Regions from separate parts of the Kribbella sp. VKM Ac-2571 genome, predicted to be linked through region 1. Evidence: riboswitches for the same ligand, from Rfam matches in the RefSeq annotation. Region 1 holds a riboswitch; each other region holds the start of a gene.
The links. Region 1 has a riboswitch for thiamine pyrophosphate ahead of thiS (sulfur carrier protein ThiS). Riboswitches for the same ligand answer to the same signal wherever they lie in the genome.

Region 1 (10,515 bases):
CAACGCGGTACGAGCGGGCCGCCGGTGGTGCTCCTGCACTCGCTCGGGCTCGACAAGCACATGTGGGAGCCGATCATCGATCAACTCGCGGTCGGGCGCCGGGTGTTCGCGTACGACCTGCGAGGTCACGGCGAGGCAGCCGGACCGCCCCGCCCGTTCACGTTGAGCGACACGGCCGCGGACCTGATCGTTGTCCTCGACGAGCTCGGACTGGAGACCGCACATGTCATCGGGCTGTCGTACGGCGGAGCGATCGCCCAGACCGCGGCGATCGAGTCACCCGATCGGTTCGCCTCCCTGTCACTGCTGGCGACGACCGACCGCGCGTTCCCGGAGGTCTTCGAGCGGCGCGCGGCCGGCGCCGAGGTGGACGGGATGGCGGCCCAGGTCGACGAGACGCTGTCCCGGTGGTTCACTCCGGAAGCCCTCGCCGCCGAGACTGCTGGCGTGCGCTACGCGCGGGGTTGTCTGCAGGCGATGAGGTCCGAGGACTGGGCGGCGGCGTGGCGTTCGATGAAGGAACTCGATGCCCAGGGCAAGCTCGGCCACTTCGCCGCGCCGGCGCTGGTGGTCGCCGGCGGTGCGGACGTGTCCGGGCCGACTGCCGTCCTGCGCCAGGTCGCCGACGGCATTCCCGGCGCGGCGTTCCGCGAGCTCCCCGGCGTACCGCATATGCAGACGCTGGAGCGTGCCGATCTGATCGCGGGCGTTCTGGACGACTTCCTGCCTAAAGGTTGAGTTGCTGCAGGTGATCGAGTACGACGAACTCGGCACCCGTCTTCTCGACCGACGTGCGGAGCGGGGTCAGGTCGGTCCACGGGATGCCCGGGTCGTCGAGGGGCTTGTCGAAGTCGTCCCAGTGGGTGGCGATCACCTTCCGGACCGGCTTGATCGTCTGCAGCAGGCGGTCGGTGATGCCGGGCTCGCCGCCCGGAGCAGCCAGTACGACGTCGACCTGGAGTCCGCGCAGTGCGTTCGGGTCGAAGTTCGCCGTACTGAGGCTGAGGATGCGCAGGCCGCCGATCGTGATGACGAACGCGAGTGTGCCGCCCTCGACCAGGTCCTCGATCACGCGCGGGCGCGGCGGGACCTCGTACCGGTAGCCCGGGTACGCGTACGTGTGCCGCTTGCCGCCGCAGGAGTGCAGCGACGGGAACACCTCGATCGTGAAGCCCTCGAACGGGAGGTACTCGCCGCCGCGGACCGGTGACAGCAGGTCGTTCGGCGTCTTCATCGCGCGCAGCATGTTCGCGTGCGTCTCGGTGCAGAGCACGGTGGCCTGCGTCTTCTGTGCGACGTACGGGACGTCGGCCATGTGGTCGTAGTGGCCGTGGTGGACCAGGATCGCGTCGGCGGCGCTCAGGTGCCGGTCGATCACGTCGGGCTTGATCACCAGCTTCGTCTTCGGGTCGGCGCCCTCCGGCGTGAACGTCCCGGTGTGGAACCGGGTCAGCCACGGATCGGTCAGTACGACGCTCTTGCCGCATCGGATCTGCCACGCGTGCGTCCCGAACCAGGTCAGCTCCACCTGCTCGCGCGTCGACCGTCTCGCGGACGTGGTTGCCGCCTCGCTCTGGTTCTCGAGCCCGATCGCCCCGACCACGCCCGCAGCACCGGCCGCCGCCGCGCCCGCCAACATCCCTCTCCGACTCACCTTCACGCTGTTTCCTCTCGTCGTCTGAAACCTCAGTCAAGGCGAGCCCGAGCAGGCATGTCGAATATGCTCTTGCGCATGAGTCGATTGGCTGGAGATATCACCGCAGGTCATTCACGTCATGATCACTGAAAGGCACTTGCAGATCTTCATCGCGCTGGCCGAGGAGCAGCACTTCGGTGACGCGGCGCGGGCCGTCGGCATCACTCAGCCGCCGTTGTCCCAGGGCCTGCGCCGCCTGGAGGCGCTGGTCGGCTCGAAGCTCTTCGAACGCGGCGCCGGTCGCGTCGAACTCACGCCCGCGGGCGTCGCGCTGCTGCCGTACGCGCGGCGCGCATTGACCTCGATCGAGGAGCTGCACCAGGCGGCGATCGCACGTGATCCGGAGGGACCCGAGATCCGGCTCGGTCTGGCGCCCGAGGTTCCGCCGTCGGCGGGTGCGGCGGTGGCCGCGGCCTGCGGCTCGGTGATTCCGGGCAGTCGGGTGACGGTGGTGACCGCGCCGACGAGTTCGCTGGTCAACCAGGTCGGCACGGGCCGGTTGACGTTGGCCGCCGTACTGCATCCGGCTGTTCTGGATGGTCTGGAGGCCGGACCTGTATCTCTCCTGCCGACCTGGGCTCTCGTGCCGGCCGCGACCGTCGACACCGAGGTAGTGGCGTTGCGGCAGCTGAAAGGGCTGCCGATCGCGGTACGGCCGCGGGCCGAGGCGCCGGCGGCGCGGGACCTGTTCCTGGACACGTTGGCGTTGCACCGGCCTGACGGTGGGACGGTCGTGGTGACGGACGAGCGCGCCGGACTCGCGATGGCGGCCGCCGGCCAGGCGATCGTGGTGACCGCCGATCCGGCACTGATCGCACCGGGCGTCGGGCGGCATCGACTGGCCGACGATCCGCTGCCGCTGCGTCTCCGGCTCGTCTGGTCGAGGACGCGTACGCCGTTCCTCCGCCCGAACGACGTGATGGCTCAGCTCACGGAAGCGCTGGCGTCGTGAACGCCCGGATCCGTGGGATCTTCGAGGACGCCGGTGTCCGCGGCTGGATGCACGCGATCTCGCTCGACGATCCGCAGGCGAGCGTCGAGCTGGATGCGGACGTCGTCGTACCGCTGGCGTCGGTCTACAAGTTGCCGTTGCTCGCCGGATTCTGCCGGCTTGTGGACCTGGGCGAACTCGATCCGCGCGAGCGGGTGACGCTCGAGCCCTCGGCGCGAACCGCCGGACCGACCGGGCTGTCCGCGTTCGCGGATCCGGTGACGGTGTCGCTGCGCGATCTGGCCCTGTCGATGGCGACGGTGTCGGACAACGCGTCGGCCGATGCGTTGCTGGACATCGTCGGGCTGCGCCGGCTCGCGGAAATCCTGGAGTCGTTCGGCCTCCGCCGCACCTGGGTCCGCCGCGGTACGGCGGGCAACCTGCGTGACCTGCAGCGCCGTACGGGTGCCAACGATGCGGATGCGGCCCTCGCCGTACTCGCGGACAACGACAGGACCGATCCGGCCGGCGTGTACGAGGCCGCGAACGGGTCAGCGGCCAGTGCGCGCGACCTGACCCTGTTGCTACGGCGGTTGTGGGCGGGGGAGTTGCTGTCGGCGTCGCAGACCGAGTTCGTGAAGACGACGATGCATCGGCAGGTCTTCCTGCACCGGTTGGCGTCCGGTTTCCCGCACGACGGCGTACGTGTCGCGGGGAAGACCGGAACGTTCGGCGCGTTGCGGCACGAGGCCGGCGTGGTCACCCTGCCCGGCGGAGCGGCGTTCGCGATCGCGGTCCTCACACTCGCCGCCCGCGGCGACTTCCGCCAGCCCCGCGTCGACGCCGCCATCGGCGAGGCCGCCCGGGTAGCCGTCGACCTGCTGCGTTAGACGATCGCGTACGCCTCGATCTCGAGCAGGGCATCCGGGCTGAACAGCGCGGCCACCTGGACCGCAGTACTCGCGGGCTTGGTGCCCGGAATGTACTCGTCGCGGACCGTACGGATGGCCGGCAGGAACCCGATGTCAGTGACGAAGTACGTCAGCTTCACGACGTCCTCGAACGTCGCGCCGACCGCCGACAGGCAACGTCGCAGGTTCTCGAAGACCTGACGTGCCTGCGCCTCGGGATCCCCGATTCCGACGAACTGCCCGTCCGGATCCAGCGCCACCTGCCCGGAGATCGCCACCCACTGCCCCCGGCCGGTGACGACGTGGCTGTACCCGTTGCCCTGCGCAACGCCCTCGACCTGCGGATACTCCAGCTCGCTCACATGTTCCTCCAACCGATGTCCGTCCCATCCGACCACATGAGCGGGTGAACTACGCCGGGAGCAGCCGATCCGCGAAGAAGTTCTTCACGAGATCCTGCATCTCGCGGTCGAAGCGGTGCGGGCCGGGGAGGAAGGTGCCCGTGTAGGTGCCGGGACGGTCGAGGAAGTGCTCGGTGAGCTCGCGGTCGGCGGCGACCATGCCTCGCGGCGGGAAGAGCTCGTCCTCCTCGGCATAGACGACGAGCTGATGGTGGCGGCCCCGGCCCGCGGTCAGCGTGGGGTGGTCGAGATCCCGAGCCAGGCCGGGTGTCGTGAACAACCAGGAGTGGGCGTCGACGTACGCCGGGACGAGCGCTTCGAAGGTGGTCATCATGCACACCACCGCCGAGGCCCGGATGCCCGGATCGAGTGCGGTCAGTGCGGCCGCCCTCGCACCACCCCCGGAGAATCCGAAGACGCCGACGTCAGCCACCTCGTCGATTCCACGCAGGACTTCGAGTGCGACCAGGTCGTCGTACGCGACCATCCCGGCGAACGACGTACCGAGGATTCCGGCCGCCTTCGCGATCGTGTGCTCGTGGTGCACGGCAGCGACGTCGTACCGCTCGTCGTCATCGGGGGAGTGGCCCGCGGTGAGCCAGGCGGCCTCGTACGCCGCCATCAGGTCGCGCAAGCCCCGCGGCAGTGGATCCAGGCCGAATCGCCGGGAGCCCCACGCGAAGGTGTCGTGGCACAGCACCACGAAACCGGCGCGGGCGAGTTCGTTCGCGACGGCTCGGTCCTCGTACAGGTCCGCACGCACCCGGAGGGCCTTCGTGCTCGGCCGAGGCGTGTCGACCATCCGCTCCGCGCCGATCGACTTCACGCCGGCGTGGCAGTGCAGCCCCAGCAGACCGGGTCCGAGCGGGCCGTCCGCGGGACGCAGCAACCAGGCGCGCGTCGGCGGACCGAAGCCGGTCGACCACTCGAGCTCACTCCCGTGGACGCCGTCTCCACCCGCCGCCGGCGCCGCGACGCACCGAGTTCGCCTAGAGTTCGGAATGCGGTTTCCCAACGCGACAGGCGACCATGGACGATGGCGGGGTTTGTTCGGACCCGCCCGGGTGCGAGAAAGACGGCTTGATGGGCAGGACACCGAAGGACTCGATCACGATTGCCGACGTCGCGCGGGCGGCGGAGGTGTCGCGCGCGACCGTGTCCCGGGTGATGAACGGGCGCCTCGGTGTCGCACCCGAGATCGTCGCCCGGGTGCGCGCCGCGGCGGAGCGCCTCAACTACCGGCCGAGCGACCTGGCCCGCAGCCTGTCGCTGGGCCGGACGAACATGGTCGCGCTGGTCGTCCCGGATCTCGGCAACCCGCTGTTCCAGCAGATCCTGCGCGGCATCACGAACGCGTCCGCGGCGGCCGGGTACAAGGTGCTGGTCGCCGAGACCGACGAGGACCCGAAGGCCGAGGCGGCGATCGCGATCGAGGCCCGGCGGCGCTGCGACGCGCTGATCATGGTCTCGCCGCGGATCGACGAGGAGGGGCTGCTCGAACTCCTGCCCCAGGTGCAGCCGGTGATCCTGGTCAACCGCCAAGGGCCGGCGGAGGTGACGTCGGTGGTGGTCGACTACGGTCGCGCCGTACGGATCGTCGTCGATCACCTGGTCGGTCTCGGCCACAGGCGGCTCGCGTTCCTGTCCGGTCCGGCGGCGAGCACGTCCAACGTGCTGCGGCTGCAGGCGCTCGCGGTCGCCGAGCGGGAGATCCCGGGGCTGGAGCTCGTCCGGCTCGAGTGCGGCCGGTCGATCGAGGACGGGTACGCCGCGGTGGAGCGGGTGCTCGAATCGCAGGTCACCGCGGTCGTCGCGTTCAACGATCTGGTGGCGTTCGGGCTGCTCGCGCGGCTCAACGAGGTCGGGGTCGCCGTACCGGCCGATCTGTCGGTGGCCGGGATGGACGACATCGGGCTCGCGCGCTTCGCCGTACCGTCGCTGACGACTGTGCGGGTGCCGCAGAAGGACCTCGGCGAACTGGCGTGGCAGCGGTTGCACGCGTCGGTCACGGGGCTTCCGGACGAGGTGGGCGGCGTACCCGAGCTGCGGTTGGCGGTGCGGGCGAGTACGGGGCCGGTGCCGCAGGAGCCGCGCTCCGACGCGTCAGCTGATCAGGTCGGGTGGCAGCAGCAGGGGGACATCTTCGCGCTCGGGAGCTCGGCGGGGTTGCTCGCGCGGTACGAGTTCGGACGGCGCATGCCCCAGGTCCACGCGCCACGTCCTTATCTGCACCCGGTCCGGACGCTCGGCGGCCACCCGCTGACCGAGGTCACCCCGGTCGACCATCGGCATCACTACGGCGTCTCGCTCGCCGTCGCGCAGGTCAACGGCACCTCGCACTGGGGCGGCCGGACGTACGTCCGCGGTCAGGGCCCGACCCTCCTCACGAACCACGGTCAGCAACGCAGCCGCGGCGTAACCGTCAACGACCGCGAGCTGGTCGACGACATCACCTGGTACGACGAGCAAGGGCGGCCGCAACTCGTCGAACGCCGGCGCCTGTTCGGGGATCTCGCGTTCGGTGGCTGGCGGCTCGACTGGCGCAGCGTCCTCACCGCCCGCTACGGCTCGATCCGGATCGAGAGCCCGGCCACCAACGGTCGCGAGGGAGCGGCGTACGGCGGTCTCTTCTGGCGACTGCCTGCCGCGGAGACGACGGTGCTCAGCGCCGACGGCGAAGGGCTGAATGCCGCCTTCGGGTCTTGTAGCCCGTGGCTCGCGTTCGTCCAAGGCGATGTCAGCCTGCTGTTGCTGCAGCCGGACGAGGTCTGGCCGTGGTTCTTGCGATCCGAGGAGTACGTCGGCGCGTGCCCGGCGCTCGCGTGGGAGCAGCCGTTGGTGCTGCAACCCAACCAGGACCTGACGTTGTCGCTCACCGCGCTCCTGCTGGACCGGGCGGTCGACGCGGCCGAGGCTAGAACGTTGGCAGGCCGGTTGTAGGCGACGACGCCAGCGCCGACTGCCATCTCTTCGGCACCCGGCCGGCGAGACGTGCGTTCCGGCCGGCCGAGACGGCGTCGCGCATCGCGGCGGCCATCAGAGCGGGCTTCTCCGCACGGGTCACCGGGGTCGCGAGCATGACCGCGTCGCATCCGAGTTCCATCGCCAGCGCGGCGTCACTCGCCGTACCGATGCCCGCATCCACGATCACCGGAACGTTCGCCGCCTCGGCGATCAGCGCGATGTTGTGCGGGTTGCGGATCCCGAGCGCCGAACCGATGGGTGCGGCCAACGGCATCACGGCCGCGCAACCGGCCTGCTCGAGGCGGCGGGCGAGGATCGGGTCGTCGTTCGTGTACGGCAGCACCGTGAAACCGTCGGCCACCAACGCCTCCACGGCATCGAGCAGCTCGAACGGGTCCGGCAGCAGCAGGTGGTCGTCGGCAACGACCTCGACCTTGATCAGGTCGGTCCCGAGCGCCTCGCGGGCCAGCTTGGCGGTCAGCACGGCCTCGGCCGCGGTGTGGCAGCCGGCCGTGTTCGGCAGTACGTCGATGCCGTGCTTCTTCAGGACGTCGAGCACCGAGCCTTCGTGACCGGTGCCGAGCCGGCGCATCGCGACCGTGGTCAGTTGGGTGCCGGAGGCAATCAATGCCTCCTCCATCACTTCCAGGTTGGCCGAACCGCCGGTCCCCATGATGAGGCGCGACGTGTACGTGCGCCCGCCCAGCTCCAGTGGATCATCCATGGTCAGCCTCCCTGCGTCGCGCTGACGATCTCGACCCGGTCGCCCGGTCGCAGGGTGGTCTGCGCCCATTCGGCCTTGGTCAGCACGTTCTGATTCACCGCGACCGCGATCCCGGTGGAGCGATCGGAGTACTCCGCGATCAACTCAGCCACCGACTTGCCCGGCGGTACGTCGACCGCCGTACCGTTCACCCAGACGGATTCCATCGCTTCCTCCCTACGCCGGAATTACCCGATTCAGGTTCAGCGGTCGGTGACGGTCCGGTCACCCTCTCAGCCCACTTCCTGCGAGCTCCCGCGGACGCTTCGACTATAGCTGACAGCTCAATCGACGGCTGTCCCGGTCAAGAGGGCCGCGAGCTCCGTCGGGCGGTAGAGGACCTGTTTGCCGGTGCGTTGCGGTTCGACGAGGCCGGTACGGCGCAGTAGTTGCAGGTGCTGGCTCACCGCGGACGGCGTCACCTTCAGTTCGCCGGCCAGGTCGGTCGTCGTACGGGGATAGGTGAGGAGCGCGAGGATGTGCGCTCTCGGCGTACCGATCAATTGCGCGAGGTCGTGGCGCGACGGTGGCTCGACGACGGACCACAGGTTGGCCTGACTGCGTGGCGGGTAGCCGAGCAGCGGTTCGGCGCCGGGGTCGAACGGGATGACGGCGTGCGGTCCGAACAGGGTCGGCTGCAGTACGAGCCCGCGACCATCGACGTGTTCGGTGCGGCTCTGCTCGGCTACGCGGTCGACCTTGAGCAGGCCATCGGCGTACGTGATTGCCGGGCCCAGTCCGTTGAGCATCGCGCCCGTCCCTTGCTGGGTGACGACGTGGCCGCGGTAGCTGATGTCGGCGGAGAGGAGGGTGCGCATGCGGCTCCAGTACGGCGCCATTACAGCGTCCCAGTACTCGCTGAGTGCCTCGACCACCTTGTCCACGGTCAGCTCTCCTGGCAGCTCGCCGTTGACCGCTACCAGCTGGCGCTCGAAGGTTTCGGGGTTGACGGTCGCGATCAGGTTGAGCTCGTCGGAGAGCTGGGTGAGCGGCGAGGTCGGTCGTGGCGTCAGGAAGTCCGGACTGCCCATGGTGTCGTTGACGAGCCAGCGCAGTACGGACCAATCCAGGGCAGCGACCTGCGGCTGTACGGTGCGAACCCAGCCGAGCTGCAGCGGGAAGCGGCCGGGATCCCGGAGCGCCCGCAACGACAGCACCATCTCGGCCACCGGCGACACCGCGAACCGCACGTCGGCCAGATCCTGCGAGTTCAGGACGTAGGTGAGCACGGCGCCTCGCATTCAGTCACGACACGAAGTATGGCGGAATTGTCGGTGGCTGGTGGGAGCGTGGTTTCCATGGGATTTCGAGCGATGGACGACGACGAAATTGCAGAGTTCCTGGCGCAGCCGCTGGTGGCCGTGCTGGCGGTCGACGAACCGGGCTGGTCGCCGCATGTGACGCCGGTGTGGTTCCGCCACCTGCCCGACGACAACAGATTCCAGGTGATGACGCCGGCCAAGTCGAAGAAGACCAGACTGCACCGGACCGGCACAGGCGAGCTGTCACTCTCGATCCAGACGGTCGACGGGGCGACGGCGAAGTACGTCAACATGCAGGGGGTGGCGCGATTCCTTCCCCTCGACCCCGACCTGCTGAACGCGATGGTGGAGAAGTACCTGCCGGAGGAGAACCGCGCGGCGTACCTGGCCAACCCACCCGAGGACTCGATGTTCGACATCACCCCCCGCCGCATCACCTCAGCCATCATCGACTGACAGTCCACCGCGCTGCCTCGTCGTACCCCGTATGAGCGACTATTACGTACTCGACGGGGAGCGGACCCAGATCGGGTTTGTGGCCGCACACCGCGTGGGCGGCAAGGTCCACGGCCGATTCACGGCCTTCGAGGGCGCGTTCCGAGTGGACAGCGCCAACCCGGCGGCCTCAACCGGCTGGCTGAGCGTCCAGATGGACAGCGTCGACACCGGCAACGACCGCCGCGACGCCCACCTGCGCCGCGACTTCTTCGGTACGCCGACCTACCCGGCGATGACCTTCGTCGCGACCGCCGTCGTACCGACCGGACCCCAACGCGTCGACGTCACCGGCGACCTGACGATCCGGGGCACCACCCACCCCGTCACCATCCCCTTCGCCCTCACCGAAAGCCCCAACCAACTGGTTTTGAAGGCGTCCCACCCCATCAACCGCCACACCTGGAACGCCAACGCGAACCGTCTGACGACAGCCCTGATCCAGCCCGACGTAGCCCTGGCCCTGTCCCTCACCGCCACCCGGACCTACTCGCAGGCGATCCCGTCGTGGTCGGCGTCGAGGCGGTAGATGTCGGAGCCGATGACGTCGATCGGTCCGTCGACGTACTCAGGCCCGTTCCCACTCCCGCCCGAGCAATCAACGTCACTGGCGATCGGAACGCAACCGGAGTAGTTCGGGTCGCACCCACCAGACTGCTCCGGCGCCTCGACCTTCGTACCCACCGCGGTCACCTGCGAACGCGGCTCCTTCGCAACCTCCTGCCGAAGCAGCCGCTTCGCCGTCTGTACGCCGTTCACGTAGGTCACCCGATACACGAGCCGCCGCGTCCCGTCGACCCCCGCCGTACGGATCGTCCGCTCACCCTTCGCCAACGAGTCATCCGTCACCGTCTTCTTCTTGAACGGAATCACCCGAACCTCCACGACCTCCTTCGCCGTGGTGACACTCGCCTTGGGCGAACGGGACCTCGTCGGCGTCACAACCGGAGCGGATGTCCTGACCGGCGTGGGCGTCACGCTGACCTGCACACTCGCGACCGCAGCCGGCTCACCCATCCCCGACGTACCCCCATTCGCCCCACACGCCCCCACGAGCGCCACCACCGCAACCGACCCCAACGCAGCACGAAC
Region 2 (10,515 bases), on a different contig from region 1:
GGTCGTCGACAACGTCACCGTCCGCGGCGATGCCGACCTGCAGCCGTTCGCGGACGGGATCAAGGCCGGTACGTCGATGGTGATGATCTCGACCGTGACGTACACGAAGATCGACCCGAAGAACCGCGCGGTGTTCTCGCCGACCGTCATCCAGGGCATGGTGCGCGGCGATCTCGGCTGGCGTGGAGTCGTGATCACCGACGACGTCGGCGCGGCGGCGGAGGTCGCCGCGGTCCCGGCCGGTGACCGCGCCACGCGGTTCGTGGCGGCCGGCGGCGACATTGTCATCAACGCCAAGGCCGGGCTGACCGCGGAGATGGTGTCGGCGCTGGTTGCCAAGGCCGAGCAGGACGAGTCCTTTGCTGCGCAGCTGACGAGTAGCGTGCGCCGTGTGCTGACATTGAAACAGGACAACGGCCTGGTGAGCTGCGGATGACGGAGGACGAGCCCGACTACCGCTTCACGCTGGCAAACGAACGCACCTACCTGGCGTACCTACGGACCTCCCTCGCCTGTTACGCCGGCGGGCTGTCCGCAGTCCAGTTCCTCGATCTCGGACCGGACCGTTGGCCGGCCCGGATCATCGGCATCGTCCTGGTGATCGCCGGAATCGTCACGACCGCAGGAGCGTTCCGGCGCTGGCAGCTCAACCTCACCGCGATCCGTCGCGGCGGCGCACTCCCCGTGACCAGGCTGCCGTTGATGCTCGGAGCAACGATCGCCGTGGTCGGCCTGATCGGCCTGCTGTTCTCGCTCTGGCGGTGAATGTGGCGATGAGCACACCGGATCCAGGCCGTCAGCCGGAGCGGACCCTGCTGGCGTGGCGGCGTACGGCGCTCGGACTGGTTGCCAACGGCGTCCTGCTGCTTGCCTCCGGCCACGGCTCGTCGGATGTCCGGACCGGTTTCGGGATCGTCGTGCTCGTGCTGTCGGTGGGCTGTTGGGCGGCGGTGAGCGCCGTCTACCGCCGTACCAAGGGGGGTGCGGTCCATGCTCTCGGCCACCAGAACGTGCTCCGGGTCGCGGCCGGTCTGGTGCTCGTGGTCGGGCTCTTCGACCTGTACGCCGTGATCACACGCTGAAACCAATCGGTTACCAGCCGTGCGCCTCGCAAACACCGTTCACCGTGACGCGCTACGTTGATCGGGGCGGATGCCGCGTCAACCGCTGGTTCCCCCTAGCATGTTCACGGTTTGTCCCTCGTTCATCCGGAGCTTGAAGTGCCGTTACGTCTGCGTCCGAACGACCCGACGTTCTACGACCTTTTCACCGAGTCCGCGAACCACCTCGTCGAGGGATCGCGGATCCTGGCGGAATTGCTCGGCAGTACGGCGGGGACCGGGCTCTCATCGAGCCACCAGATCGCTGCCCAGATGAAGGACGCGGAGCATGCGGCTGACGAGACGACCCACTCGATCATCCGCCGGGTCAACTCCACCTTCGTCACGCCGTTCGACCGCGAGGACATCTACCGGCTGGCCTCCGACCTCGACGACGTCATGGACTTCATGGAGGAGGCCGTCGACGCCGTCCACCTGTTCAACCTGGAGAAGCTGCCGGAGGAGGTGGCCGAGCAGATCGAGGTGCTGCAGCGGGCCGCCCAGCTGACGGCAGAGAACATGCCCAAGCTGCGGACCATGAAGGACCTGGCGGAGTACTGGATCGAGATCAACCGGTTGGAGAACACCGGTGACGCGGTCCACCGCCGGCTCATCGCGAAGCTGTTCAGCGGCGAGTTCGACGCGCTGACGGTGATGAAGTTCAAGACCGTGGTCGACCTGCTGGAGGAGGCGGTCGACGCCTTCGAGCACGTCGCCAACACGGTCGAGCAGATCGCCGTCAAGGAGAGCTGAGCGTGGAGTTCGCGCTCGTCATCGCCGTCGTCGTCATCGCGCTCGCGTTCGACTACACCAACGGCTTCCACGACGCCGCCAACGCGATCGCGACGTCGGTGTCCACCCGGGCGCTGACGCCGCGGGTCGCGCTGGGAATGGCGGCGGTCTTCAACTTCCTCGGCGCCCTGGCCGGAACCGAAGTGGCCGAGACCGTCGGCAAGGGCATCATCACGGCACCGGCCGGGCAGCACGGACTGGTGATCGTGATCGCGGCGCTGGTCGGCGCCATCACGTGGAACCTGATCACCTGGTACTTCGGTCTGCCGAGCTCGTCGTCGCACGCCCTGATCGGCGGCCTGGTCGGCGCCGGACTCGCCTCGAGCAGCACCGTGCTGTGGTCCGGAATCGTCGACAAGGTCGTCATACCGATGGTGCTGTCACCCGCCGTCGGCTTCGTCGGCGCTTTCCTGCTGATGACCGCGATCCTGTGGATCTTCCGCAACAGCAACCCCGGCCGGACCACGCGCGGCTTTCGGATGGCGCAGTCGGTCTCGGCGGCAGGAATGGCGCTCGGCCACGGCCTGCAGGACGCGCAGAAGACGATGGGCGTCATCTTCCTCGCGCTGCTCACCACCGGCCACGCGAACGCCCATGACGGCATCCCGATCTGGGTGAAGCTGTCGGCCGCGACCGCGATCTCGCTCGGTACGTACTCCGGCGGCTGGCGGATCATGCGGACCCTGGGTCGGCGGATCATCCACCTGGACCCGGCCCGCGGGTTCGCCTCCGAGGCGATCGCCGCCACCGTGCTGTACGTGATGGCGATCGGCCTGCACGCCCCGGTCTCCACCACCCACACGATCACCTCCGCGGTGATGGGCGCCGGCGCCACCAAGCGCCTGTCCGCCGTCCGCTGGGGCGTCGCCAAGGGCATCGTCACCGCCTGGATCCTCACCATCCCCGCCGCCGGCATCGTCGCCGCCGCCGTCTACGGCCTCGCCCACCTGATCCTCGAGTAAGTCCGAACCGGTTCATTCCGCAGTTCCATTGAGCTGTACGACGGGCGGTCTGGCGGCTGCCCGCCGTACAGCAGCCTGAAGACGCCTCTAGCGGTTCCAGCGGCGTACGGACTTGGCTACGTCCTTGGCGCGGATGGAGCCGAGGTTGTACTCCCAGGCGGCCAGGAGGCGGTCGCCGAGGACCTCTGGGTCCAGGTACGTGCGTGGGCGGACGGCGACCGCCCAGGTGGCCGCGGCCGCGTGGCCCTGCTGGTGGAGCAGGTGGTCGACGGTCGCCTCGATGCGGTTCGACTGGTTGCCGCCGAGGCCGTCCGTGGCCCACTCCTGCACGATCCGCGTGTCGTCGGCCGTCATCCGGGCCAGGTAGGTCAGTGGGCCACGCCAGAAACCCTTGCGACCGATGGTGTCCAGCGACTCGAGCGGGAACCAGCCGTTCTGGTTGCGCCGGCCGTTCACTGCCGACTCGATCTCCCGGGCGCGCTCCGCGGACAGCCCGCGGGTCGCCCAGTCGACGAAGAACGCCCCGGCATCCGGGATGTGCTCGGACACGTGCGGGGCGGGTGTCAGCGCCCCCGGGTCGAACAAGTGCAGTTCTTCCGATGAATCGAACAAAACCATCCCCGCAAGCTCTAGTACGCGAGCCACCGCAGCCGCCCGCCGTACAGGGACCCCCCAGGTTCCTGTTCCGTCAACGACAGACTTCGTACCCTCGTAACTGCCCGAGGGTCAAGGTCTGGTCCGGTCTACTGACGTTTCGCTGCCCGCCGGGCGAGTTCCTCGGCGTCCAGCCGTTGGGCCTCCTCGGGAGTCGGCGCGCTGCCGCCGTACGCGGCCGGCAACCACCAGGCACCGGCCGGTTGTTCGGGGTAGGCGCGGATCGTCTCGTCCAGCATCCCGGCCATCGTGGACCGCAGGTGCGCGGTCGCCTCGGCCGGGTCGTCGTCACGCGTCACGGTGATCGGCGCGCCGATGCTGATCGAGATCGGCCGGTGCCGGGTGAAGTCGCGCGGGTGGTCCTTGGTGAACATCCGCTGCGTGCCCCACAGGATCATCGGCAGCACCGGTACGCCGGCCTCCGCCGCCATCCGCACCGTGCCGGACTTGAACTCCTTGAGCTCGAACGACCGGCTGATCGTCGCCTCCGGGAACACACCGACGACCTCGCCCGCGGCGAGATGGTCCAGGGCGTGCTGGTACGACGCGGCACCCGCGTCCCGGTCCACCGGGATGTGATGCATTCCGCGCATCAACGGGCCGGAGTACCGGTTGCGGAACAGCACCTCCTTCGCCATGAACCGGACGAGCCGCTTGGCCGGAAGTGCGCCGTACCCGCCGAGGATGAAGTCGACGTAGCTGATGTGGTTGAGCGCGATCAATGCCCCGCCGGTCCGCGGCACGTTCTCGGCGCCGGTCAGGCGGATCTTCAGGTCCAGCACCTTGAACGCGGTCTTCGCGAAAGCGACGACGGGCGGGTACACAAGATCTCGCATCTCTAGAACTTACAGGCTTCGTCTAGGGTGTGCGGTGACAACTGGAGATCGCGGGAGCTCGCACCGTAGTGGGCTGAGAGGGCGGCTGGGCCAGGAATCAAACACTGGAACCCGGCGCCGCCGACCGCCGAACCTGTCCGGGTAATTCCGGCGTAGGGAGCAGCAGCATGGTGAATGTCAGCACGATCCGCCCGGCCGTCACCACGGGCCCGATCTCGGGCTCGGAGAAGATCTATCGCGGAGAGCTCGGGGTACCGGCGCGCCGCGTGAATCTCACCAACGGCGAGCACTTCGACCTGTACGACACGTCCGGTCCGTACACCGACGCGTCGGCGCGGATCGACGTCCAGGCCGGTCTTCCCGCGTTGCGGCGCGAGTGGATCGCCGGGCGCGAGTCGCGGACCCAGCTCGGGCACGCGCGGGCCGGGGTGATCACCGAGGAGATGCGGTACGTCGCGCTGCGGGAAGGGCTCGATCCCGAGTTCGTCCGGGCCGAGGTGGCGCGCGGACGCGCGGTGATCCCGGCGAACCGGCAGCACCCGGAGAGCGAGCCGATGATCATCGGGAAGAAGTTCCTGGTGAAGGTGAACGCGAACATCGGCAACTCCGCCGTCAGCAGCTCGGTCGAGGAAGAGGTTGAGAAACTCGTCTGGGCGACCCGGTGGGGCGCGGACACCGTGATGGACCTGTCCACCGGGAAGAACATCCACGAGACGCGGGAGTGGATCCTGCGGAACTCGCCGGTGCCGATCGGGACGGTGCCGCTGTACCAGGCTCTGGAGAAGGTCAAGGGCGATCCGGCGGCGCTGTCGTGGGAGGTGTACCGCGACACCGTGATCGAGCAGTGCGAGCAGGGTGTGGACTACATGACCGTGCACGCCGGCGTACTGCTGCGGTACGTGCCGCTGACCGCGCGGCGGATCACCGGCATCGTGTCGCGTGGCGGCTCGATCATGGCCGCGTGGTGCCTGGCGCACCACCAGGAGTCCTTCCTCTACACGCATTTCGCGGAACTGTGCGAGATTCTCCGCGAGTACGACGTGACGTTCTCGCTCGGGGACGGTTTGCGGCCGGGCTGTATCTCGGACGCCAACGACGAGGCGCAGTTCGCCGAGTTGCGGACGTTGGGGGAGCTGACCCGGATCGCCTGGGAGCACGACGTACAGGTGATGATCGAGGGCCCCGGACACGTGCCGATGCACAAGATCGCCGAGAACGTCCGGCTCGAGGAGGAGCTGTGCGGGGAGGCGCCGTTCTACACGTTGGGGCCGTTGGCAACTGATGTGGCACCGGCGTACGACCACATCACGTCGGCGATCGGCGCGGCCCAGATCGGCTGGCTGGGTACGGCGATGCTCTGCTATGTCACGCCCAAGGAGCATCTCGGCCTGCCCGATCGTGATGACGTGAAGACCGGCGTGATCACCTACAAGATCGCCGCCCACGCGGCCGATCTGGCCAAGGGGCATCCGGGCGCGCAGGCCTGGGACGACACGTTGTCCAAGGCAAGGTTCGAGTTCCGCTGGGAGGACCAGTTCAACCTCTCGCTGGATCCGGACACGGCTCGGTCGTTCCACGACGAGACGTTGCCGGCCGAGCCCGCGAAGACCGCGCACTTCTGCTCGATGTGCGGCCCGAAGTTCTGCTCGATGCGGATCACCGCCGACATCCGCGCGTACGCCGAGGAACACGGCCTGACGTCGGCGGACGCCATCGAGGCCGGCTTCGCGGAGATGTCGGAGACCTTCAAGGCCGGCGACCAGAAGCTCTACCTGCCGATCACGGACTGAGTACAAAACCCGTCCGGCCCGGCGCGAATCGGGCTCCGGGCCGGATACGGGGAGTAACTGGCTGAACCGATTCAGGTTTTGGCCTTCACTCTACGTGAATAAGACTGTAGCCTTAACCCGTTCGGAAGGAGGTGCAGGGCATGGTCTTCGTTCTCACGGTAGATCAGCGCGGCAGCCGAAGCACGAGCGATCTCGTACCCGAGCTACTCAACTCCCTGAACCGCCGGCCGCGGCGGACCGGACTGCTGCGGAAGTTCGAGCGGACCGCCGGCGACGAGGTGCAGGGCGTGCTGTCGGAGGCCCGTCCGACCGTCGACGTGATCGTCGAGCTGCTCCGGTCGGACAACTGGTACGTCGGACTCGGCGTCGGTGAGGTCACCGAGCCGCTGCCACGCAGTACCCGGGCCGGAAGCGGCGACGCGTTCGTGTTCGCGCGGGAGGCGGTGACGCGGGCGAAGTCCAGTCAGCACCACGTGAACGTGGTCGGAGCGGACTCCCGCAGGGCAGAGCAGGTGGAGACGGTGCTGTGGCTGATGGCGTCCGTGCTGCGGCGGCGCAGTGACCGTGGCTGGGCAGTGGCCGACCTGTTGGGCGAAGGACTCACAAGGCGGGAGATCGGCGTGAAACTCGGCATCAGCCAGTCGGCGGTGACGCAACGTGCCCAGGCCGCGGGCTTCGCCGAGGAACAGCGCGGACGGGTGCTCGCCGCGGATCTTCTCGGTGCCGGGGCAGCTGCGTGACGGCGCTGGTCCTGTCGTTGACCGGTGCCGCCCTGGTCCTCGCCGTACTCGCCTGGGTGCCCAGGTCGTCCGGCTCCACCCTCGAGATCGTCATCAGCGGGCTCATGCTGGCCTGCCTCGCCGCTGTCGGCGTACTGCTGCTCGCGGGGCATGGCGTGTCCGGCTGGGCCGAGCGCTGGTGGAACGTACTGCTCCTGCTGGCCGGAGCGTTGGCAGTGACAGGGGGCGGGCCGCTGACGACCTCCGTCCTGGCGCTCGCCGACCGAGGGAACACACGCGCCCAGTCGACGCAGAAGGCCGGGGAGGTACTGCGAGGCGGCGCGCTGATCGGTGCACTCGAGCGAATGGCCATCTACGCTTCGCTGGTCGCCGGCTGGCCCGAAGGCATCGCTGTGGTGCTGGCGATCAAGGGACTGGCCAGGTACCCCGAACTCCGCAGTCCCGATCAGCCTGCCTCGGTCACCCCGCAAGCCGTTGCCGAACGCTTCATCATCGGCACCTTCAGCAGTGTGCTGTGGGCAGTGGCCTGCGCCGGTCTCCTCCGCTCGCACTGACGTCAGGTGCGCACCACGTAGGTGTTCACGACCTTGTCGTGCCATGTCTGCTTCTGCTCGTCCCACAGGGGCCACAGGAGGTTCAGGAAGCAGGCGTTGTTGAAGAGGCCGCTGAGGAAGTCGCGGAGGAACGACCGGCCGGCTCCGATCGGCTCTCCGGTCACGGCGTCGATCAGCTTGATGTTCAGCGCGCTCTTGCCCACGCTCTGGCCGGACTTTCCCTGCCGGAAGACCCGGTTCCACAGGCCGAGCGCGATGCTGGCGACGCAGCCCACCAGGAAGAGGATGGTCGCCCACCATTGCGGGTTGTCGTCCGGGTAGGGGTTGCCTTCGCGCGCCGCGACGTTCGCGATCAGAGCGCCGAACCCGATCAGGAGCGGTGCCAGTGGGATCAGGCTGTCGATGAGCGACGCAGCGACCCGAGGGCCCCAGTCCGCCAGGGGAGGCATCGGAGCGCCGTAGCCGGAGCCGTACGGCTGCCCGTAGCCCGGCCCGTACGGCCCTTGCTGGGGATGGTGCTGTGGCTGTTGTCCGTATCCGTAGCCCGGCTGCTGCTGACCGTACCCGTACCCCGGCTGGGCGTCTCCGTACGGCTGGTCCTGCGGCCGGTTGTCGTCAGGCGGCGTCGGTGTGCTCATCGGAACCCGTCTCCCAGTCGATCGATTCCACCGTATCGCGGGTACCGTTGGGGCGTGACGTTCGCGGTGATGCCCCGTCCACAAGGACCGGTGAAGCCTGTCGATCGCCGCGTCTGGGGCCTGGCCGGAGTGGGGATCGGCGGCTTCGCGCTGGCCGGGATCTACCGGCTGTCCGGCCTGGGCATCCCGTGCCCGCTGCACACGCTGACGGGTCTCGACTGCCCGTTCTGCGGCGCGACCAGAATGGCCGCGGCACTCCTCGACGGCGATCTGAACGCCGCCTGGCATTTCAACGCCGCGGTCCTGATCCTCGGCCCGCTCGTTGGCGTTGCCATCGGCTACGAGGTCCTGGCCTGGTCGCTGTCGCGCGCCGGCTGGCTCGACCTGCCCCGGCAGCGCCTCAGCCCACGGGCGGTGGCAACCCTCACAAAGGTTGCTCTGGGCGCCTTGCTGATTTTCGGCGTACTACGGAATTTCTGACGCCGGTCACCTGATCAGGCCGGCCCGCTGCCACGCGGCCTGCACGAAGGGCGGGACCACGAGATCGATCCGCCGGCCGAAGGCCACGTAGTTCAACATGACGTCGAACCAGACCGGCCGCGGCACCCGCAGCTTGTACTCGGTTTGCCCGTAGGCGAGGACGGTCCCGTCATGCTCGGTCCACATGCGGGTCACGGCAGCCAGGCCGAAGTCCTGCTGGCCGTAGCGGTTGAGCAGCAGCACCCTGTGCCGCGTCAGGACCGCCGTACCGTTGTCGATCGTGCGCCACTGCGCTGCCGCCGCGTAGCCGTCGGCGTTCCCGATGGCGAGCCGGACGCCGTCGAACCGTTGCACCTCGCAAGGTTCGACCGCGTGGGCGATCTCGCCGGGCCCCAGCGGCACCGGCGGCGGGAGAGGCTGCAACTGAACCCCCTGGCCCAATGCGCTCCACAAGTTCCACGCATCCCACCAGTCCTGCTCAAATGGATTCAGCACAGCCCCTCCCCAGTCCTCAGCCGACTACCGAAGCCCGATCACCAGCGTGTTCGCAGCCTTGTCGTGCCAGCCCTGCACCCGCCCGGAGCTGTCGAACAGCGGCGACAGGTAGACGAGCAGCGCACCGATGTAGCACAGGAACGAGCCGATCATCGGCAGCAGCCAGCGCATGAAGGCCGGACCGAAGCCAGGGACCTGACCGTCCGCGGAGCGAACGACCTTGATGCCCATGACCATCTTGCCGACCGTCTGGCCCTTGAACGCCGTCAGCAGCAACTCGTACAGCACCGTGATCAGTACCGAGATGCCGAGGAAGGCGAAGAACCCGCCGAGGATGCCGGCGGTCTCGCCGTCGGAGACGGTCCCGTCGTTGGTGGCCGCAGCGGTACCGCCGATGAAGATGAAGTACAGGATGCCGACGATCGCGTACAGGATGATGCTGTCGATGATGCGTGCGAGCGCACGCGATCCGATCGTCGCCACCTTCACGGTGCCCATGCCCGGGATCTGTACGAGGCCGCTCTGGGCCTGCGCTACCTGGCCGTACTCGGGACCCTGCGGGTAGCCGCCGGGCTGGCCGTAGCTGGGCTGGCCCGGCTGCTGGCCGTACTGCGGCTGGCCGTAACCGGGCTGGCCCGGCTGCTGGCCGTACTGCGGCTGGCCGTAACCCGGCTGACCGGGCTGCTGGCCGTAGCCAGGCTGACCAGGCTGACCGCCCGGCTGCTGGCCGTACTGACCCGGAGCGCCGTAACCCGGCTGGCCGGGCTGGCCCGGCGGGGTCGCACCCGGGGTGCCGTACGGGTTCTGTCCGGGGCCTTGGGCGCCCTGTCCATAGGACGGCTGCCCACCCGGCGCGCCCGGTCCCTGGTTCCGGCCGTCCTCCGGTCCGGTGCCCGGGGGTACGTTCTGGTCGCTCACGATGGTCCTTTCGTCACAGTTCACCCGCGTTTACTGGGCAAAGGCTAGCGGTCGGAGGGCCACAGCGGTGGGCATGGCAGACGCGAAACGCCCGATCTGTGGACAGTTGCACCAATTGACATCAAATACAGCCGCGGACCGGCGATTCGCCGGCCCGCAGCTGTGGATAACTTGTACGACGGAGCAGACAGGACCTAGCCGAAGCGGCCGGTGATGTAGTCCTCGGTCGCCTTTTCGGCCGGGTTGGAGAAGATCTGCTTGGTCGGGGCCATCTCGATCAGCCGGCCGGGCTTGCCGGTCGCGGCCAGGTTGAAGAAGGCAGTCTGGTCCGAAACGCGCGCCGCCTGCTGCATGTTGTGCGTGACGATCACGACAGTGAAACGGTCCTTGAGCTTCTCGATCAGGTCCTCGATCGCCAGCGTGGAGATCGGGTCGAGGGCCGAACAGGGCTCGTCCATCAGGATCACCTCGGGCTCGACCGCGATCGCCCGGGCGATGCAGAGTCGTTGCTGCTGGCCACCGGACAGACCCGCGCCCGGCTTGTCGAGCCGGTCCT
Region 3 (10,515 bases), on a different contig from region 1:
AAGACGCTGACGGACCCGCGCGGCTGGCAGGCGGTGCACGAGGTGAATTTCGAGCGGACGGACAGCGTCGACGCCGACCTCCGGATCATCCTCGCGACGCCGACCCTGACCGACAAGCTGTGCCTGCCGCTCGACACCGGCGGTGAGGTCTCCTGCCGCGTCGAGGACCGCGTCGTGCTCAACGCGAAGCGGTGGCTCTACGCGATCCCGGCGTACAACGGGCAGGTCGACCTCTACCGCAGCTATCTGGTCAACCACGAGGTCGGGCACGCGCTCGGCCACGGGCACTCGACCTGCACGACCCCGAAGACCCCCGCGCCGGTGATGATGCAGCAGACCAAGGGTCTGGCCGGCTGCCTGCCGAACGCCTGGCCGACGATCAAGGCCACCTGAGAAACTGGGTACGACGGGAGGGAGCAGACGATGTCATCACAGGACTTCCCGACGTACGGCAGGGACGAGCAGCCCGAGCAGCAGGGGTCCGGCGAGGAGCATCACTACGCGCCACCAACGCCGTACGGCGGCGGCACGTACGGCGCTGGTCAGCCCACCCCGCCGGAGCAGTTCCCGTATGCGCAGCCGCAGGCCTACGGAGCGCAGCCACCGCCGCAGGGCAACCCGACGTACCACCAGCCCCCGGCCTACCGTCCCGGTGCACCGTACGGCACCCCGGCGAGCCCGCAACCGCACGAGCTCCCGACGTACGGCCGCGAGGAGCACTCGCGCGACCCACGTGCCGCCCGGGTCGTCGGCCTGGCCGGGTTCATCGCCGCCATCTACGGGCTGCTGGTCGTCTCCGTGCAGCGCGTCGCCCTCCGTGAGATCTCGCAGGCGCCCGGCTCGCCGCTCAATCACCCGCTCCGCACGGATGTGCTCGACGCGATCGGCCAGCTGCTGCTCGTGGTCGTCGGCACTGCCGCGCTGGTGATGTGGATCCGCGACGTGCTGGCCCGCCACAAGGTCGGTCGCCGGCCTGACCCGGCCGAGCTGGCCGGTCTGCTCCTGGTCGCAGTGTCCGTCGTCCCGATCCTGGTCTGGCTGCTCATGGTGTTGTCCACAGGCCTCGGTGCCAGCGACGATGCGGTCCACCGGCTGCCCACGGCGTACGGCTGGGGTGGTTTCGGCCTGCTGATCCTGGCCGTCGGCCTCTTCCTCGGGTACCGAGAGCTCAAGCCCGACGTACCGAACCCGGTCGTCAAAGGCGCTCCTGCCAAGGCTCCCTGGGAGTGAACGCACCTGTAGTCCTCGTGCCCGGCCTAGGCCTCGGCCCGGAGTCGTACGCGCAGACGGTTGAGCACCTCATCACGCCGTACCACGTGGTCACTCTGCCCGGGTACGGCGAACCGGCCGGCACCCGTGAGGACCTGCACCCCCGTGCCCTCGCAGTAGCGCTGGCCGAGAAGATCCGCGAGCGGTCCGTGCTCGTCGGCCACTCGGCGAGCTGTCAGATCGTCGTCGAGCTGGCGGTCCGCTACGCCGAGCTGGCCCACGCGCTCGTGCTCGCCGCCCCGACCGGCGACATCCGGCTCTCGAGTTGGGTCGACCGCGCGGTCCGGCTCGTCGGCTCCGCCATCCCGGACGCGCCGAAGCTGGTCCGGATCAGTCCGCAATACGCCCGTACGACGCTGCCGTCGATCGCCCGCGCCGGCGAGGCGTCGAGACACCACGACCTGGCCGCAATCATGTCCCACGTGCAAGCGCCGGTGGTCCTCGTCCGCGGCCGGCACGACCTGCTGTGTACGGCGGAATGGGTCGAACGGCTCGCGGAACTCAGCCACGGCGAGGCCCGCACGCTGGACTCCGGGGCGCACATGCCGGTCATCACGAACGGCCCCGAGCTGGCCGCTCTCATAGAACGAGCGGCCGCTCTTCCGCACAGTAGCTGACGAGTTAGACTCATCAGCACAAACCTATGCGGGAGCTCGCACCGAGGACGCGCGGGCTGAGAGGGCGACAGCTGGGTCGCCGACCGCCTGAACCTGACCGGGTAATGCCGGCGTAGGGAGTGGGGTCGCTCATGACCGACACAGCTGTTCGTCCTGCCAGTACTACCGAGGCGCCGCTCGTCCTCACCACCGATGCGCCGCGCACGCTCGGCTTCTTCGACCAGTTCACGCTCTGGGGCAACTTCGGCATCTCGCTGTTCGGCCCGGTGACCGGTGCGCTCGTGGCGGCGTACACCGGCTCGCTCTGGCAGGGGCTGCTCGCCGTGGTCGTCGGCTGTGGCATCGGCGCGTTGGTGCTCGGCGGTGCCGCCGTGTTCGGGTCGCACACCGGTGCGCCCGCGATGGCGAGTCTGCGCGGTCTGTTCGGCCGCCGCGGCTCGATCGCGCCGACCGTGCTGAACATCGCGCAGAACGTCGGCTGGGCGACGATGGAGATCATCGTGATCTCGCAGGCCGCGGTCGCGGTCACGAGTGAGCGGTGGCGCTGGGTGTTCGTCGTACTGGCCGGAATCATCGCCACCGCGATGGCGGTCCGTCCGCTCGGCAGCGTGAAGATCCTGCGGAAGTTCATGGTCTGGCTGGTGCTGCTCGCGTCGGTGTACCTGTTCGTGCAGGTGCTCAGCAAGCCGGTGCACGCCCTGCCTCAGGACAGCGTGTTCGGCTTCTGGCCGGCGGTCGACCTGGCCGCTGCCGGTGTCGTGTCGTTCGCACCACTGGCCGCGGACTACACGCGGCACTCGCGGACCAACAAGGCCGCGTTCTCCGGGTCCGCACTCGGCTACGGCCTGGCGGCGATCGGGTACTACGCGCTCGGTGTCGTCGCTGTGGCAACGCTGCAGACCAACAGCGACGACGTGATCACCGCACTGGTCACACTGCCCGCGGGTGCGGTCGCGCTGCTCGTACTGCTGGTGGACGAGGTCGACGAGGCGTACGCGAACGTCTACTCGACCACGCAGTCCGCACACAATCTGATCGGCCACGTCGACCGCCGCTGGATCTCGGTGGCGATCGGCGTGATCGCCACCGGTATCGCGCTGTTCATCGACCTGGGCAACTACACCCAGTTCCTGTACCTGATCGGCTCGGTCTTCATCCCGCTGTTCGCGGTCGCGATCGCGGACTTCTTCGTGGTCAGCAAGATGAAGTGGGACGTCTCCGGTACTGCGAAGTTCCGCTGGCAACCCACCGTCGCGTGGCTGATCGGCTTCGTCGCATACCAGTTGGTGAACCCCGGCACCGTCTCCGGCTGGTCCCCGTTCTGGACGAACGTCCAGCAGGCCCTCTTCAACGACCACCCCGTCCCCACCTGGCTCGGCGCGACGTACACCTCGATCATCGTCTCGATGCTGGCCGCCGTGCTCCTCGGCCGGATCGGCCGCCGGCAGCCTGCCTGAGCAGGACCAGCGCAACCGCCGGGAACAGCAGCACCGACAACAGCCCGGCACAGACGAGAGCGGCGGCGGTGACCGGTGTCATCAGACCGGTTGCCACGCCGATCTGCGTCGCGGTCACGATGAACGGCAGCGACGTCGCCTGCAGCAGCGCGGTCGCCGCCGTCGCGCGAGCTCCGAGAGTTCGCACCGCGAGGTACGCCGGTACTCCGCGAACCGCTAGCAGTGCTAGCAGGAACAGCGGCACGCGCACGAGCGCGGCCGGGTCGTCGAGCAGCCCGCGCAGGTCGAGCCGGAGCCCGCTCGTCACGAAGAACACCGGAATCAGGAACCCGTACCCCAACGCCTCCAGCTTGACCCGGAAGCGTGGATGCGACGTGGCGTCCCGGTCGACCAGCCCGACCACCGCACCGGCCAGGAACGCGCCGAGGATCGTCTCCAACCCGAACTGCTCAGCCAGCGCGACGAACGCGACCAACAGCACCACGGCGGCTCGGACCCGAATCTCCGCGGTGGTGTCCTGTAACCGCAGCAGCACGCCACCGAGTCGCTGCGACCGTCCAGCGGAGGCGACCACCAGACCCGTGACAACCACGAGCAGAGCGAACAGGCCCACCATGACCAGTCGCTCACCCGCGCTGCCACCTTCGGTCGAGAAAACGAGTGACAGCACCAGTACGGCAGCGAAGTCGGCGACCGATGCTGCCGCAATGGTGAACTGCCCGACAACTCCCTCGGCCTTGTCCGCGTCCTTGAGTACCGGCACGACTAGACCCAACGAGGTCGCGGACAACGTGACTGCCAGCAGGAGTGCGCTGTGCACCCAGCCGACTGCGGAAAACCCGAAGCCGACCAGCCCACCCAGCAGCAGCGTCACCAGGTAGCCCAGTACCGCCAGCCGCAACACCTGTCCGCGCAGCCGGTGCACGTCGATCTCCAGGCCGGCCAGGAACAGCAGAAAGCCCAGCCCCAACAGCGAGACGATCTGCAGCGGCAGATCGATGTCGACCAGGCCGAGTCCATGCGGCCCCAGCACGATCCCGGCCACGATTTCCAGCACGACGGCCGGCACCCGGAGGCGCGGAGCGAGCCCGAGCAGCAGCGGTGCGAGCAGCGCGATCAGAGTAACCGCGAACAGGTTGGTGAACTGCACATCCGGCATACGCGTTCAGTGCCGTCGACGCGGCCGGACGTTACGCGGTCAATCGCGCGGGAAGGTGCGGAAGGCGTCCATCAAGCGGTTGCGGGTCTCGTCGGAGAGGTTCCCGGGTTCCACCTGCCCGACCTCGGCGGCCGTCCGACGGATCTGCTCGACGTAGATCTCGCAGCCGTCGCAGAGCGCCAGATGCTCGACGAATCGCTGCTCGGTCGCCGCATCCAACGCGCCGTCGAGATAGGCGGTGACGAGCTCGACCACTTCCGCACACGTCATGACTCAACTCCGGCGGTGGTGAAGTAGCCCTCCAGCCGGCCGCGAACGGCTGCCCGGGCCCGGTGCAGCAGGACTCGCTCGTTGGCCATGGAGATCTCCAGCAACGCGCACACGTCTTCCGCGGCGTGTCCGTCGATGTCTCGCAACGTCAGCACCACCTGCTGCCGGATCGGCAGGCTGTCGATCGCGGCCGCCACCGTCGCCCGGACCTCGTGGGCGAGGACCTCGCTCTCGGTCGTCGGCCAGCGGTCCGGAAACGCACGCCAACCGCCCGGGTACTGCTCGTGGGCGCCGCGGAAGCGCTCCGGATCGACCGTCGGCTCGTGATCCGGGGCCAGGCTGGTCCAAGGCACGGTCCGTTGTTCGCGGGAGGCCCGCTTCCGGGCGATGTTGACGAGGATCCGGTAGACCCAGGTGCGTAGTGAGGAGCGACCCTCGAAGCGCCCGATCCCTTCGAAAACGGCCAGCCAGGTGTCCTGGACGACTTCCTCGGCGCTGGCTGTGGTGGACACGAACGAGCGGGCCAGCCGCAGCATCGACCCCGACCAGCCGTTCAGCAGACACGCGAACGTCTCCTCGTCCCCGGTCCGTAGACCGGCGACGAGTACGTCGTCCGTCGGCACCCCCACCCCCACAGCCCGACGGTACAGCAGCGCGCCGGGAGTCAGCGGTACTCCGGGTTCTCGAAGTCGAACCGGCAGCCGGCGTCCCACTCGGACCGCTGGTTGCCGTGTGCCGGGACCCCACCGGCGTCCTTGAGCATCCGCGCGAAGTGCAGCAGGTTCCAGGTCATGAAGGTCGTGTTCCGGTTGGTGAAGTCGTTGTCCGGGCCGCCCGACTCTTCGTCGAGGTACGACGGACCCGGGCCGGCCTCCCCGATCCACCCGGCGTCGGCCTGCGGCGGGATCGTGTAGCCGAGGTGCTGCAACGAGTAGAGGACGTTCATCGCGCAGTGCTTCACCCCGTCCTCGTTGCCGGTGATCAGGCAGCCGCCGACGCGTCCGTAGTACGCGTACTGTCCGCGCTCGTTGAGGATCGACGAGTTGCCGTACAGGCGCTCGATCACCTGTTTGGTGACCGAGCTGTTGTCGCCCAGCCAGATCGGTCCGGCGATGACCAGGATGTCGGCGGCCATCACCTGCTCCTGGATCGCCGGCCAGTCGTCCTTCGGCCAGCCGTGCTCGGTCATGTCCGGCCAGACGCCGGTTGCGATGTCGTGGTCGATCGCACGGATCACGTCGACCTGGACCCCTTGTTTCTCGAGGATGCGACGGCTGACGTCGATGAGTCCCTCGGTGTTGCTGACGGCTGGCGAGCGCTTCAGGGTGCAGTTGAGGAACAGCGCGCGAAGGTCGTCGTACTCGGTCATTGATGGCTCCTCAGAGAAGTTCGGCGTCCTGCTCGATGCAGAGCAGGGCTGGGCCAGTGGCGGCGAATAGGGTGGTCATCGCGTCCTCCAGATCCTGACGACGGGTGACTCGCAGACCGGTCGCGCCGCAGAGTTCGGCGTACGACGCCCAGTCCGGGTTGTGCAGGGAGGTGTGCCAGACCGGGTAGTCGGCGGCGAGCTGCTCCTTGCTGATCTTGCCGAGCGAGTGGTTGTCGAGCAGCACGTGATTGATCGGGATGCCGTACTTGACCGCGGTCGTGAGCTCCGCGGCGTACTGTCCGAACCCGCCGTCGCCGGTCACCGCGAGGATCGGCCGGCCCGGAGCGGCGGCCCACGCGCCGAGCGCGGCCGGGTAGCCGAAACCGATCGAGCCGAGGTAGCCAGACATCAGCACCGGTTGGCCCTTCGACTCCAGGTACCGGCCGAGCGAGTACGCATGGTTGCCGACGTCAACGGTCACGACGGCGTCCGCGGGCAGATGCCGGGACAGAGCATCGAAGACAGCCGCCGCCGACACGCCCCGGCCGCGGTCGTCGTCGACGCGCCGTCGCTTCGAGTTTGGCGTCGTACAGACCGGTGAGGAGGTTGGTCGACCCAGGTCCGGCGATCGCGAAGCACACCGCGGGGCGGCCTGTCAGCTTGCCGTAGGCGCTTGCCGCGAAGGCTGCCGCGCCTTCGTGCCGGATACCGATGTAGGTGAGCTCGCCGCGGTCCTCGGCCCGACGCATCGCCTCGGCGAACCCGAGGTTGGAGTGCCCGACCATCCCGAACACGTGCGTGACGCCATGCGCGACCAACGTCTCGACGAGGACATCGGCAACCGTCCGGACCGACTCGGCCGGCTCGGGCAATTGCACGTAGACGCCGTCGGCGCGCTCGTCCACCGGGTACGACGGGACACTGTCGGAGAATCCCTCCGGCGGCTGACCCGTTATCGGGTCGTAGTCGTACCCGTGCCACGGGCACCGCAGCAGCCCCTTCTCGATCGAGCCCTCACCGAGCGGGCCGCCCTGGTGCGGGCACTTGTTGTCCAGCGCGCCGAGCCGCGCCCCGCAACGGGCCAGCGCGATACTGCGGCCGTCCACCACCACACTGCGGACCCGGCCGTCCGCCGGTACGTCGACCTCGTCCACCCGATGCCAGTTCGCCGTCATGTAACGTCTCCCACCCCTCGCGACACGGACCGTCTGAATGAACAGTGCCGTCCCGCGGCCCTGCGTTACAGGAGGAGACTGCCGTGATGGATGAACGTTCGCTCGCCGTAACCCGTCGCTCCCTGCACGGCGTCGCCGAACTACTCCTGGCCGGACCGCAGCACCGCGAGGGCGGTGGACTCCGACTACGCGTCGTACCGGGCGGTTTCAGCACCCTAGACGGCACCCGCCGAGTCGAAGGTGAGTTGCTGGTCGCCCCAACGCAAACAGTGCCGCTGGCAGGCACGTACGTCGAGTTGGCGGCCGCGGTGGGCATCGAAGCGTGCCGGCTCGACCACGTGTACTCCGGTGGTCCCAAGATCGCCCCCGAGGAACAACTGGAGATCGACCCCGCCGCAGCCCGTCTGCTCGCAGACGCCTTCACCCGCGGCGACGCCGCCCTCAGAGCCCTCGCGCCGGAGGAGACACCAGTGCTCTGGCCCGAGCACTTCGACGTCGGCATCACCGTCGCCAAGGTCAACTACGGCGTCTCCCCCGGCGACAACTATCTCCCCGAGCCGTATGCCTATATCGGCCCGTGGACGCCGCGCACGGGTGATTTCTGGAACGCCCCCTTCGGTGCCGCCCACCCACTCGCCGAACTACCCGATGTTGTCGACTTCTTCCGAACCGCCCAGTCACACCTGTTGAACGACTGACCGTTACCCAACGCTGAACCTTCTGCCGACCGACTGAAGCGTGTTGTTGTGCGATCGTGGAGCGGTGGATGAGCTTCCGTCGTTGCGTCCTCGGTTGCCGTCGCCGGTGGCGGAGCTTCGCGATGACCGACTGAACGACACGGGTGTCCGTGTCCTGCTGAAACGTGATGACCTCATTCACCCGGAGATCCCGGGCAACAAGTGGCGGAAGTTGAAGTACAACGTCTCGTCGGCGCGCCGGCTTGGTCTCGACACGCTGCTGACGTTCGGAGGTGCCTACTCGAACCACATCCGAGCGACCGCCGCGGTTGGCTACTACGGGGGCTTCAAGACGATCGGTGTGATCCGCGGAGAAGAACATCTGCCGCTCAACCCATCGCTCGCTTACGCCGCGGCCCGCGGCATGCGGCTCACCTACCTCGACCGAACGACCTACCGTGCCAAGACGTCACCTGCTGTGATCAGCGCCTTGCACCGGGAGTTCGGGGATTTCTACCTGCTGCCGGAAGGGGGCAGCAACAAGGAGGCTGTGCTTGGATGCGCTGAAATCCCGGCCGAACTGGTGGAGCCGTTCGATGTCTTGTTCTGCTCCGTAGGCACGGGGGGAACTCTGGCCGGTGTCGCGGCGGGACTGGGCGAGCGTCAATCGGCTGTTGGTGTTCCGGTTCTGAAGGGCGGTGCGTTCTTGGAGGCCGAGATCGTCGAACTGCAGCAGTCCGCCTACGGTTCCCGATCCGGCACGTGGCGGCTCGAATGCCACTACCACTTCGGTGGCTATGCGAAGCGGACAACCGAGTTGGACGCATTTGTCGAGGAGTTCGACAAGAAGCACGGGTTGCTGCTGGATTGGGTTTACGAGGCGAAGATGATGTATGCGCTGTTCGACCTAGTGGGTCGCGGGACCTTCGCACCGGGTACGACGATCGTCGCTTTGATCAGTGGATCGGGTGAGGTCCCAGAAGAGCTCAGTCGTTGAACCAGTCGAGGTGCCAATCACCGGCGTTCACCTTGAACTGCTTGCCGAAGCCGAGCCACCGACCGGTCATCGAGCGCCAGTGCGGACTGACAACGAGCTGTATGGCTCCGTGATAGACCGCGCCGCGGTAGTACCCGGCAGGTGAGGTTCGTTCGGTCCAGGTGCCGGTGGCGATCGCTCCCCGGAGTGACAGGTCCAGAGCGAGCCTGGACTGCTGATCGTCGCGATCACTGGTACCGACGATCCGGCCGCCGGCGTGGCGCAGCCTGATGATGTGCTCGCCGTGCAGTTCCTCGCCGCGGCCCGACGAGTAGTACGTATACGAGGAACGCCACAGGCCAGTCAGGTTCCCGCCGGCCGTTTGGGCGGAGTCGATCTCGCGGAAGTCCGCCAGATCGACAACGAGGTCTGCAACCGAGCATTGGTACAGCTGCGCCAGTCTGGACAGGACATCCAACGACGGTGCGTACCCAGTCGCGGCCGGCCATTGCTCCCAGTACGAGAAGTTCTTGAAGGTCTTCGGGTCGTCCGGCCATCGCCGGTTCCACTGCTCGGCTGCTTCGCGCTGGCTCCAGCTGTGAGCCAGACGGAAGGCGACGCGCCGATTGACGGCGTATCCGTCGGCGAATGTCTCAGCGATCTCGACCCAGGTGGATCCCTGCCCGCGCAGGTCCGACGCCCACTGTCTGCGCGCCTGCCGCAGGCTCGGTCCGCCACTGGACCTGACCACCGGATCGACACTCACAGTACCCATGATGCCACGAAACGTCCCCGTTAGACGGGGAGGAATGATCGAAAGGATCACTGGTCGTCGCGGTGGTTCGGATCGGGGTCGAGCGACAGGCTTGTAGGTAGGTCAGGGCGGTGGGTGAGCCCCGAGTGCACAGGCGGGTGCGTGATTCGCCTGCTGGCTTCGCGGCGAGCGTCAACTCGACGGCGACCCGATAGACCCAGAGCCATCCCACTTGTGGGCGGTTCGCCCCTGGCTGGGCGCTCAACTCGTCGAAGAGCACGTCGCGCCACGTGGGTTGGCCGAGGATCGCGCCGACTCGATCCGTGAGCGCATCGACGGCCTGCCCGGACGCAGGCTCACCTGTGAGCCAGTGCTCGCAGCCGAACACATCGATCCGTAGGAGGAAACTGAATGACAGCCGTGCCGCTTCGCCCGTGGGGTGTACGCCGTGCCGTCGAGTCCGATCTGCTGTCAGATGGCCATGCGCTGTCCCTGACCGCCGTGACTATCGATCCACTGACGCAGCTCGGGATCTATCGCGACCCGAGCGGTCAGATTGTGCAGGCTGGGCCTCCGAAGCACGGGACGCAGCGGGCGCAGTTCAAGAGTCTGCCGACGGGTACCGGCGACGGCTCCAGACCCGGCAACCCCGATGACACCAAGGTCGTTGAGTACGTCCCCGACTGATGAGCGTCGATGGACCGGTCCTCGTCCTGACCTGCGCCGACGATCCGACGTCGGACGTGGTCGTGAACGAGCTCAATCATCGCGGCGTACCTGTGTTCCGTTGCG

Region 2: it holds a riboswitch for thiamine pyrophosphate, as region 1 does, so the genes downstream of both, thiC (phosphomethylpyrimidine synthase ThiC) here and thiS (sulfur carrier protein ThiS) in region 1, are expected to answer to the same signal.
Region 3: it holds a riboswitch for thiamine pyrophosphate, as region 1 does, so the genes downstream of both, EV651_RS07610 (cytosine permease) here and thiS (sulfur carrier protein ThiS) in region 1, are expected to answer to the same signal.

Annotation. Positions count from the first base shown of each region.
Region 1 is NZ_SNWS01000011.1:116,448-126,962, reverse strand. It holds gene EV651_RS24135 (alpha/beta fold hydrolase) at 1-738, shown strand, start outside; gene EV651_RS24130 (MBL fold metallo-hydrolase) at 728-1,660, opposite strand; gene EV651_RS24125 (LysR family transcriptional regulator) at 1,776-2,648, shown strand; gene EV651_RS24120 (serine hydrolase) at 2,645-3,517, shown strand; gene EV651_RS24115 (RidA family protein) at 3,514-3,900, opposite strand; gene EV651_RS24110 (acetylesterase) at 3,950-4,828, opposite strand; gene EV651_RS24105 (DUF6807 family protein) at 5,023-6,879, shown strand; gene EV651_RS24100 (thiazole synthase) at 6,854-7,627, opposite strand; gene thiS (sulfur carrier protein ThiS) at 7,630-7,833, opposite strand; TPP riboswitch at 7,824-7,935, opposite strand; gene EV651_RS24090 (DUF5937 family protein) at 7,951-8,907, opposite strand; gene EV651_RS24085 (pyridoxamine 5'-phosphate oxidase family protein) at 8,965-9,384, shown strand; gene EV651_RS24080 (YceI family protein) at 9,416-9,952, shown strand; gene EV651_RS24075 (G5 domain-containing protein) at 9,910-10,440, opposite strand.
Region 2 is NZ_SNWS01000010.1:63,101-73,615, forward strand. It holds gene EV651_RS22290 (glycoside hydrolase family 3 N-terminal domain-containing protein) at 1-436, shown strand, start outside; gene EV651_RS22295 (YidH family protein) at 433-765, shown strand; gene EV651_RS22300 (DUF202 domain-containing protein) at 774-1,082, shown strand; gene EV651_RS22305 (DUF47 domain-containing protein) at 1,221-1,853, shown strand; gene EV651_RS22310 (inorganic phosphate transporter) at 1,856-2,854, shown strand; gene EV651_RS22315 (hypothetical protein) at 2,942-3,472, opposite strand; gene EV651_RS22320 (1-acyl-sn-glycerol-3-phosphate acyltransferase) at 3,598-4,344, opposite strand; TPP riboswitch at 4,385-4,521, shown strand; gene thiC (phosphomethylpyrimidine synthase ThiC) at 4,512-6,134, shown strand; gene EV651_RS22330 (transposase) at 6,275-6,874, shown strand; gene EV651_RS22335 (hypothetical protein) at 6,871-7,428, shown strand; gene EV651_RS22340 (RDD family protein) at 7,431-8,066, opposite strand; gene EV651_RS22345 (DUF2752 domain-containing protein) at 8,121-8,546, shown strand; gene EV651_RS22350 (hypothetical protein) at 8,553-9,041, opposite strand; gene EV651_RS22355 (RDD family protein) at 9,066-9,959, opposite strand; gene pstB (phosphate ABC transporter ATP-binding protein PstB) at 10,154-10,515, opposite strand, start outside.
Region 3 is NZ_SNWS01000003.1:56,498-67,012, reverse strand. It holds gene EV651_RS07625 (DUF3152 domain-containing protein) at 1-393, shown strand, start outside; gene EV651_RS07620 (hypothetical protein) at 424-1,230, shown strand; gene EV651_RS07615 (alpha/beta fold hydrolase) at 1,227-1,886, shown strand; TPP riboswitch at 1,905-2,022, shown strand; gene EV651_RS07610 (cytosine permease) at 2,018-3,343, shown strand; gene EV651_RS07605 (cation:proton antiporter) at 3,282-4,502, opposite strand; gene EV651_RS07600 (anti-sigma factor) at 4,542-4,772, opposite strand; gene EV651_RS07595 (RNA polymerase sigma factor) at 4,769-5,407, opposite strand; gene EV651_RS07590 (flavodoxin family protein) at 5,437-6,141, opposite strand; gene EV651_RS41810 (thiamine pyrophosphate-dependent enzyme) at 6,152-6,622, opposite strand; gene EV651_RS41805 (thiamine pyrophosphate-binding protein) at 6,612-7,316, opposite strand; gene EV651_RS07580 (hypothetical protein) at 7,403-8,014, shown strand; gene EV651_RS07575 (1-aminocyclopropane-1-carboxylate deaminase/D-cysteine desulfhydrase) at 8,079-8,990, shown strand; gene EV651_RS07570 (hypothetical protein) at 8,980-9,744, opposite strand; gene EV651_RS07565 (putative ATP-grasp-modified RiPP) at 10,135-10,410, shown strand.